2 regions of the Paenibacillus sp. CR_12 genome follow, and region 2 is predicted to be linked to the other one. Evidence: riboswitches for the same ligand, from Rfam matches in the RefSeq annotation. Region 2 holds a riboswitch; the other holds the start of a gene.

Region 1 (4,589 bases), on a different contig from region 2:
CCCGCTGAAGATGGAGTCCTGGAAATACAGCTCACACGAGAACTACGCGCTGAATGTTTACACGAGAGGCAAGCTGGTGCTGCAAGGCATTGAACGGCAGGTCGGTCCACAGATGATGGGGAAAATCATGCATACCTATGCCCAGAAATACCGTTTCAAGCACCCAACCACGTCTGATTTTCAGAAAGTCGTCGAGCAAGTAAGCAAAACCTCCTGGCAATCGTATTTTGACCAATATGTATATGGAAGCCAAATGGCCGACGTCGCCATCGATGTGATCAAAACCAAAAATAAAGGCACGTCAGACCATCCGCGGTATGAATCCACGGTCAAGATTACGAGCAAGGACGGAGATATAACCGATGTGCCTATCGTGTTCGCCTTTGAAGACGGCAAAACGGTGGAGCGAACCTGGAGCGGCAAGGACGGAAAAGTTACGTACACCCTGGAGTACAGCACCCCGCTCGCCTGGGCCATGGTTGATCCGAAATACTCCATCGTTCTGGAGAATAGACACATCAATAACTATATGAAGGCAGGAATGGATCCGAAGGTGGTCACACGCTGGAATCTCAGTATTACCAAGCTTGTGGAGACGTTGTTCGGCAGCCTGTCATGGTGAGGGGGGAGCACATGAAAAGTTATGCAGGCCAAGGGTGGATCAGTGTTAAAGACCAATTATACGTCTCCATTCTGCTGTTCTTGTACCGCATGCTGTGGGGATATTGCCTGTACCGGCTTGTAAAATCGGCAGTCGTCCCCCTGCTGATGCGGTATCCGGATTCTGCCCCTAACGAGCTTAGCCGCCTGTTATTCTTCTACGAGGGCGAGATGAGTCTATCGTTAAGCGGCACGGTCCATACCTATGGTTGGCTTCTGGCCGCTCTGCTCCTGATCCGGATGGTATGTACCCCGCTCATTCGGGCAGGCATCTTCTATAACCTCCACCAGGAGGCCAAGGGCGAGCGCGGATTATTCTTCTTCACCGGCATGCAGAAGCTATGGAAGCCCGTTACGGTATTTTATCTGATCGAACTTGTTCTTACCTTTGTGCCCGGATACTGGATTCTGCCCAAAATCCTTCCGATTCTGCTGAACGGGATCCATGAGCCGGTTCTGCTGCTTCATGCGCTGCCTCATGCAGCCGGATGGTTTCTGTACGCCTATCTGATTCGCCTGTTATTGCTCTATATGCAATTCGGCCGTACGGACAATTCCGGCATGATCAGCTCCGTTCTTGCGCTCTTCCGCCGACTGGGCACGGCTGTGCTGTTATCCCTTACCGTTGGCGGATCGGCCTGCGTCATTCTTTTGCTCCTAAGCTCGGCATCGCTCTTCTGGGCGGGATTGATTGGCTTGATTATTCAGCAAGCCTCTTATTTTCTGAATGGACTCTTCCAAATTTGGGTAATTTCCGCCCAATACCATTTGTGGCGGGATTCTTCCTCGCAGCATGCCTAATCGTTACATTTCGTTACCATCATATGATAAACAAGCTCGTAAATATGCTGTAATCGGAAGCGACACATTTCTCTCTCGGACTTGATTTTACAAAGAATAGAAGCTCATTTTTCCTCAATATTACATTTTCCGATGGCCAAATTACAAAAAAACCTGATCCCGCATGATGGGGACAGGTTTTTTTGTATAAAAATGAGCTTTCCTCATTTGCCAAATTGTTAATACTCTGCTAAAATAACGAATATGTTAGTAACAACTTTGTCATCTTTACTGTAACTTTTTGCTGGAACTATGTAATTTCGTTAAGCATGTTGGAACGTCAGACGTCAATGAATGGGTTCATCAACATTTTAAGGAGCCGAATTCCCATGATTGGGAAGCGGGGGATCCGTTTTGGGTGAATTGATCTCGCAAGAGAGGGATCATAGGGGACCTTCAACCGAACCCTTAAGCTAACCTCGCAGGCAATGGAAGGAGCTTTTTGTTTTGAAAAAGAAGTTAACGGCCATTTCTCTAGGCCTGGCCCTCGCACTCACATTAGGGACCGGAAGCGCTTTCGCCGATTCCAAATTAAATACTGCAATCAAACCAGCCATTGGTGTCTCTTATAAAACAGGTGGAACCACAACGAATGGTTTTGACTGCTCCGGATTCACCAGCTATATCTACAAGAAACTTGGTCTAAGCCTGCCGCGCACGTCTGGAGCTCAATACAAAGTCGGTACGGCCGTAGCCAAGAGCAAGCTGAAAGCTGGCGATCTCGTGTTCTTCAACACATCCGGCAGAGGTGTATCTCATGTGGGTATTTATGTTGGGGGCGGCAAATTCGCTCATTCCTCATCCTCGCGCGGTGTCATCATTAGTCCGCTGAGCCAGAGCTATTACGCCAATCGATACGTAGGTGCTAAGCGAGTCATGAGTCAGTCTACGTACAAGTCTGTAGCTGTGAACTACAATTAATTATTGGAACTTCATTGATTTATCCTTTACAAGAAGCCCTGGGCGTATGAGATTGTGCCGATCTCATCCAGCGGCTTTTTCTTTTGTCTGCTCTGTGTATACCTTTATAACGTTTGGGACAACGAAAAAGTTCCCACTTTTCGAGAAAAAAAGAAAATTATTATGCAAATTCTCTTCGCTTCCTCAAGTCATTGCATCTTCTACCCTTTATATACCCTCCTCTCCCTTCATTAAACACCCTAATGGAAAAATATTGATTTTATTTTCTGAGGACTACTACGAGCAGCGATACGTAGATGCCGAACGCATCATGAGCAATGATCAGTATGAAAAGTCGACCGGAGAATCCTCCTAAGCTTCGATGTCTTATCCTCGTCCTGCCCATACATATCCGTTTGCCCGTCAAAGGAGACCTACTTCTCTTGGACGGGCTTTTTGAATGCGGCTAGAATGTTTGAGAAATGGGGTATAATTTAATTTGTAATTATGACAGGGGGACTTTGCCAATGGATGCAGCACCGATTTCATTTCATACGGTGGTCATGCGTGAAGAGCACGCGAAAGAAATATGCGCCTGGACCTATCCTCCTCCCTATAACATTTACGGTTTTCTTCCCTGGGAGCAGATGAAGGGGCTTGAGATCGAGTTTGGGGATCCGGACATCCGCCGGGAACAGTACATTTCGATTTTGGATGAACGGAAGACGCTATGGGGATTTGCCCAGCTGTTTCCGATGCATGAGGTTACGCGGATCGGGCTGGGCATGCGGCCTGATTGGTGCGGGCGGGGAATGGGTAAACGGTTTATGCAGACGATTGTCCGGGAAGCGAGGCGGAGGCGGCCTGCCGATGAGATCGACCTGGAGGTAATGACCTGGAATGAGCGCGCGATCCGTGCATACGAAAAGGCGGGCTTTCATATCACCGATACGTACGAGCGCCTTACACCGACGGGAAACGCCCTTTTCCACTGCATGGTGTATGAGCCTCCGGCAAATGAGGAATAGTAATCTTTGTCTATATGAAAAAGCACAATTTTGTGTACTTTTTATGAAGGCGCGCGGTATAGTTGCTTTTTTTGTCACAACTGGCTATGCTGTCTATGGATGTTGGTTTATAATGGAGACAAGTGCAAAAGTGCAGTATACATAGAAGGGACGATATGACGATGCAAAAATGGATCATGAGCGGATTGTTCTTCGTCGCATGTGCGTTGGCTATTGCGCTGATGTTTACGCTCCCAGGCAAGGAACAGGTAGCTCAGGAAGAGAAGCCGACTATGCCGGAAGTGACTCTGGATGCTGCCGCAGCCGAAGCCACACTGAAAGCAAGCTGCATCAGCTGTCATGGTGACCAACTTCAAGGCGGCGCTGGACCGGCTTTGAATCAAGTAGGCGGACACATGGATGCGGACGCGATCTTCAACGTTGTAACCAAAGGCCGTAAGGGTATGCCTTCCTTTAAGGATCAACTTAAGCCTGACGAAATCGCAAACATCGCGCTGTACCTTGCTGAGAAAAAATAAATCAGCTTATACGCAAAACACGCTTGAACCTGGAGAACCTCCTGGCGCAAGCGTGTTTTTACATATTGGGGAGCTATGACCGGATGGATCCGTCTCCCGTCTATTGTCCTGATTTGCCGTCCTTGGAACGGCTTTTCTCGTAGGCCTCGTTAAACTGCTGCGCTTCCTTAATATCCACAGCCGTAATGCCGCCGTCGTCCCAGGAAGTGAGACGCAGCGTAACGACTTTATAATCTATGGTGATATAGGGGTGATGTCCGAAAGCTTCCGAAATAGCTGCCACTTCATCAACAAAAGCGATTCCCTTCATGAAGGAGGAGAAGGTATACTTCCTGACGATCCATCTCCCTTGTTCAAATTCCCAACCCTCAAGCTTTTCCAGATGAGCCTCTACTTCTTGCTGCGTATAAAGCATCTTTTATCTTCCTCCCCGAAAAAAACCTATCGTAAAGCCGACTGACACATGTATGGGCTTCTGTCATCTATTCTATTCTGCCCTGTTTCCGTTGATAACTGGAGTGATTACACAAGAGCCACAAAGGCCAACTCTTCTTCACCGATCAAAATATGTATTCGATGGTTATTCTGGTCATGCATGACCACGCCGCTGCCGACGCTAATCACCGGCTCCGTGCCCAGCGCA
Region 2 (4,589 bases):
CTGCCTCCGGACGAAAGTGAGCTTGACCGAACCCGTTTAACCCCGGTCGTTAGTGACGTTGTTAAGGTTCCCGGCGTTCTGGAATCCAAGATCCGCATGGAATGCGTGCTGGAGCAGGTCGTCACGTTGGATGGCGCGGATCAGCTGCCTGCCGCTGATCTATTGATTGCCCGCGTCGTCCGATTTCACGTGTCCGAGGAGCTCTACGAGCATGGCCGGATTGACGCATCGAAGTTGAAACCTGTGAGCCGCATGGCAGGAAATATCTATTCGACCCTGGGAGAGATGTTTACGATTGAGCGTCCGGTCTGACAGGGCTTGAGCTTGAATAGGGTTATTGCTTTGCGACTATTTTTAGCGAACATTCTTTTTCGATAGTTGCTGGTCATTCATTAGGAAACGGGGTATTGGAATATCATGGTCGGTATTTGCCCATTCTACATGAATGGATAGCCGGTTGATGAATTTACAACATAGGAGTGATCAACGCATGAAATTTGATTCCAAGGTTGTCATCGTGACGGGGGGCGCCAGCGGGATTGGCGAAGCGGCAGTCAGACTTTTTGCAAAAGAGGGGGCCAAGGTCGTTATCGCGGATTATTCCGACCAGGGCCAAGCGGTTTCCGACGAATTGAGAGGAGCCGGCTTTGAAGCGCTGTTCGTCAAAACGGATGTAACCCAAGAGCAGGAAGTCGCGAATATGGTGAATCAGACGGTGCAGCATTTTGGCCATGTCGATGTATTGTTTGCCAATGCAGGCATAGCCCATGATGCTCCTGCCGATCAGTTAACGATGGATAACTGGCAGAGAACGATTGATATTAATCTGACAGGGGTCTTCCTGTGCGATAAATATGTTATTCAGCAAATGCTGTCCCAAGGAACCGGAGGGGCAATCGTAAACTGCGGCTCGATCCATAGCCATGTCGGAAAAGCAGGGGTAACCGCCTATGCTTCGGCTAAGGGAGGCGTCAAGCTGTTAACCCAGTCGCTCAGCGCAGACTATGCCTCCAAAGGAATCCGAATCAATGCCGTGTGTCCGGGATATATCGATACGCCGCTGATCAAGGGAAGAACGGAAGCGATCACGCAGCACCTGGTCGGCCTTCATCCGATGGGCCGTTTGGGACAGCCGGAAAAAGTGGCCAAAGCCGTGTTGTTCCTCGCCAGTGAAGATGCCTCCTTCATTACGGGCACGAGCCTGCTGGTGGATGGCGGCTATACCGCGGTATGATGAGAAAAGCCCTGATGCTAAGCATCGGGGCTTTTTTTCAAGTCATTCCAGGCGTTGTTATCAGACTTATTATGGAGTGTTTCAAAATTTTTTTTCGGTCCCGTATTTCATACGGGCAGACTTCCTGATCCGGGGCTCATTCATGGCATAAAACATATATGGCATGAACGATTTCCGCAAGACCCGTCAAATGCCTGCTATATAGCGGAAAATGGAGCATGGATTCCATGACCAATCCGGTGTATGGACAGCCTTAAATAAGGTGTTCGAAAGGCCCGATATTTTCGTTGCAAAAACGGTGTTTTTTACTTCTGAATTTCCAGAAAAAGCGGTTAAAGGGGTTTGACTTTTCCTGAGCTTCCCTTTATCATGAACACACGCTTAGTTTCCGGCATACATATTCCGGAAAGCGGGGGAACCAGTTTCACCAGGGGCGAGTCACTTGGAATTCACGAGTGTAGGGTACCATCTTACCCGAGTCCGTCAGCTAACCTCGTCAGCAGTGGATGGGTCTTGCATACATAATGGATGTTCATACAAAAGGCCCTTTATTCTCTATAGGGGCCTTTTCTCTATTTTTTGACCCCCTGCTGGCGGAGCTATGTCTAGATCCCCTGTTTGGTGGTCTTTTTGCATTCAATTACAGAGGAGGGGCAACGTCTGCAAATGTGGAATGAAATGAATCGATCAGACGGCATTGGGTCAAAGCGCGCAAGGAAGCGGATGAATCATCTTCCCTGAAGCCTCGTCCCATGCAAGGGTATCTGAACGTCTATATATCCAAGTTAACACATGTGCTAACACGGATAATTTCGTCATGCCGTTTTTTTAAGAAAGTGAAAAGTTATTACGAAAGGTTGTGGAAGGTTTTGAAGAAAGTGGTTGTGCTGGTGTTGTCCGTGATGATGGTGGTATTGCTCGCGGCTTGCGGCGACAAAGGAAGTACGCTGGATCGAGCCATTGAGCAGGGATATATCACCGTAGGGTTTGCGAACGAGAAGCCGTATGCCTACAAAGAAGCCAATGGGGAGCTCACGGGCGAGGCGGTTGAGATTGCCCGCGTTATTCTGGAGCGTCTTGGCATCAAGGAGATGAGAGGGGAGTTAACGGAATTCGGTTCGCTGGTCGCCGGATTGCAGGCCGATCGGTTTGATCTGATCACGGCAGGCATGTTCATTAATCCGGACCGCTGCTCTGCCGTCCTGTTCGCGAATCCGGAGTACAGCATCGGGGAAGCCCTTGCGGTAAAGCAAGGGAATCCGATGGATCTCGGAAGCTATGAGGACATTGCCAAGAATGAGCAGGCCAAGGTGGCCGTCATGACCGGCGCGGTCGAAATCGGCTACATGGAGAAATCGGGCATTCCTGCGGACCGGATCGTACAGGTCCCTGACCAGGCTTCGGCGATCAGCGCCCTCCAGGCCGATCGGGTGCAGGCGATTACCATGACGGGGCCGTCCCTGCAGGCGATGCTGGATTCAGCCAGCGACGACAGCATCGAACGCGTGGCTGATTTCGAGCAGCCGGTCATCGACGGCGAAAGCGTTCGCGGTTACGGGGCTACGGCTTTCCGCCAAGCGGATACCGAGTTCCAGGAGGCTTATAATGCAGAGCTTGAAAAGATGAAGGAGTCGGGCGAGCTGCTGGAAATTTTGCAAGAGTTCGGGTTCACGGAAGAAGAGCTCCCGGGTGAGATGACGGCCGCTGCGCTCTGCGGGGAATAGCATGCCGAATTCTTGGATCGATTTTCTTCCGACGCTGCTCAAAGGAGCAGAGATCACGATTATCGTCGCGTTCTTTTCAGCCATCCTGGCTATCGTGATGTCCTTTGCAGCCGGGTTGTGCCGGCTGTCGAAGCTGTGGATCGTCCGCACGGCGACCGCCGTGTACGTCGAAGTCTTTCGGGGAACCTCCTTGCTGGTGCAGCTCTTCTGGTTGTATTTTGCCCTTCCGTTCATCGGCATCGAGCTTCCGAAAATGCTGGCGGCGATCCTCGCGATCGGACTTAACTTCGGCGCATACGGCTCCGAGATTGTTCGCAGCGCGGTGCTGGCCGTTCCGAAAGGACAGTGGGAAGCTGCCGTGGCGCTTAACATGAAGCCTTGGCAGAGGCTGTGGAACGTTATACTACCCCAAGCGTCCCTGCGAATGCTTCCCCCGTTCGGGAATCAACTTGTGGAACTCATCAAATCCACTTCGCTCGTTTATTTCATCACGATGGCGGATTTGACGTATCAGGCGATGGTGCTCCGCAACAATTACATCTCTTGGACCACCGAGATTCTGGTGCTGCTGCTCCTCATGTATTTTGTCATCGCCACGCTCGTCTCGATGGCGGTTCGACTGCTGGAGCGCAAACTGACCGCGGGGAGGCTGTAGCGGATGTGGGATTGGAAATATGTGTTTGAAATACTGCCGCAGCTTCTGAGCGCATTAAAAATGACGGTATGGGTCACGCTCTGTGCTTTTGTGGTGGCATTGATTATCGGACTGCTGCTTGCCTTTGCCGCGCGGAGTACATTTAAGCCCTTGTCGCTCATCACCAAAGGAATCATAGAATTTATTCGCAATACCCCCTTGCTGGTACAGGTGTTCTTCCTGTATTACAGCTTGCCGCTGCTGACGGGCATTTCGATTCCGGCCTTCTATGCGGGGGTCATCGGCCTGGGGCTGCATTACAGCACGTATCTGTCGGAGGTGTACCGTTCCGGCATTGAAGGGGTGCCGAAAGGACAGTGGGAAGCCGCAACCGCACTGAACTACACGAAATCCCAGACCTGGCGGAGCATTATACTGCCGCAAGCGGTGCCGCCGATCATCCCGGTGCTGGGCAATTATTTGATTGTCATGTTTAAGGAAACGCCGATTCTATGCGCCATAACGCTGGTTGAGATGATGCTGACGGCCAAAAATATCGTGTCGCAATCATTTCGCGCTTTCGAACCGTACACGCTGGTCGGGATTCTGTTCCTGATCATCAGTTATATTGCGTCTTTGCTGGTGCAAAGGCTGGAGAAGCGTTTGAATCTGCAGCGTGGAAAATAAGGAGGGAGTCTATTGAATGCCGTTGTAATCGATGAGCAGGCCGAAGAGGCGAAGAAGCCGCAGCGGGAAAGAAATCCCGTTACGGGCTCACAGCCGATCGTGAAATATGCGGGCGTGACCAAGTCGTATGGCGACCTGCAGGTGCTGAAGGGCATCGATCTGGAGATGAAGCCGGGAGAAAAGGTGGCCGTGATCGGACCGAGCGGATCTGGCAAAACGACGATGGGCCGAATGCTGATGACGCTGGAGGAGCCGACCGAGGGGACCATCGAGGTCGATGGCGAGCTGCTCTGGCATATGGAGGAGAAGG

The links. A riboswitch is a leader RNA that binds a small molecule or an ion and turns the genes downstream of it on or off. The one in region 2 is predicted to bind cyclic di-AMP.
Region 1: another riboswitch for cyclic di-AMP. It lies ahead of RB297_RS30860 (C40 family peptidase); the one in region 2 lies ahead of ehuB (ectoine/hydroxyectoine ABC transporter substrate-binding protein EhuB).

The regions. Positions count from the first base shown of each region.
Region 1 covers NZ_JAVFHO010000016.1:14,890-19,478, reverse strand. Annotated here, with positions in the region: gene RB297_RS30870 (M1 family metallopeptidase) at 1-622, shown strand, start outside; gene RB297_RS30865 (hypothetical protein) at 634-1,461, shown strand; cyclic di-AMP (ydaO/yuaA leader) riboswitch at 1,808-1,943, shown strand; gene RB297_RS30860 (C40 family peptidase) at 1,948-2,421, shown strand; gene RB297_RS30855 (GNAT family N-acetyltransferase) at 2,928-3,428, shown strand; gene RB297_RS30850 (c-type cytochrome) at 3,590-3,946, shown strand; gene RB297_RS30845 (4a-hydroxytetrahydrobiopterin dehydratase) at 4,047-4,361, opposite strand; gene RB297_RS30840 (hypothetical protein) at 4,469-4,589, opposite strand, start outside.
Region 2 covers NZ_JAVFHO010000009.1:163,204-167,792, reverse strand. Annotated here, with positions in the region: gene RB297_RS26540 (flavin reductase family protein) at 1-312, shown strand, start outside; gene RB297_RS26535 (SDR family NAD(P)-dependent oxidoreductase) at 491-1,234, shown strand; cyclic di-AMP (ydaO/yuaA leader) riboswitch at 1,603-1,749, shown strand; gene ehuB (ectoine/hydroxyectoine ABC transporter substrate-binding protein EhuB) at 2,104-2,958, shown strand; gene ehuC (ectoine/hydroxyectoine ABC transporter permease subunit EhuC) at 2,960-3,613, shown strand; gene ehuD (ectoine/hydroxyectoine ABC transporter permease subunit EhuD) at 3,617-4,279, shown strand; gene ehuA (ectoine/hydroxyectoine ABC transporter ATP-binding protein EhuA) at 4,292-4,589, shown strand, end outside.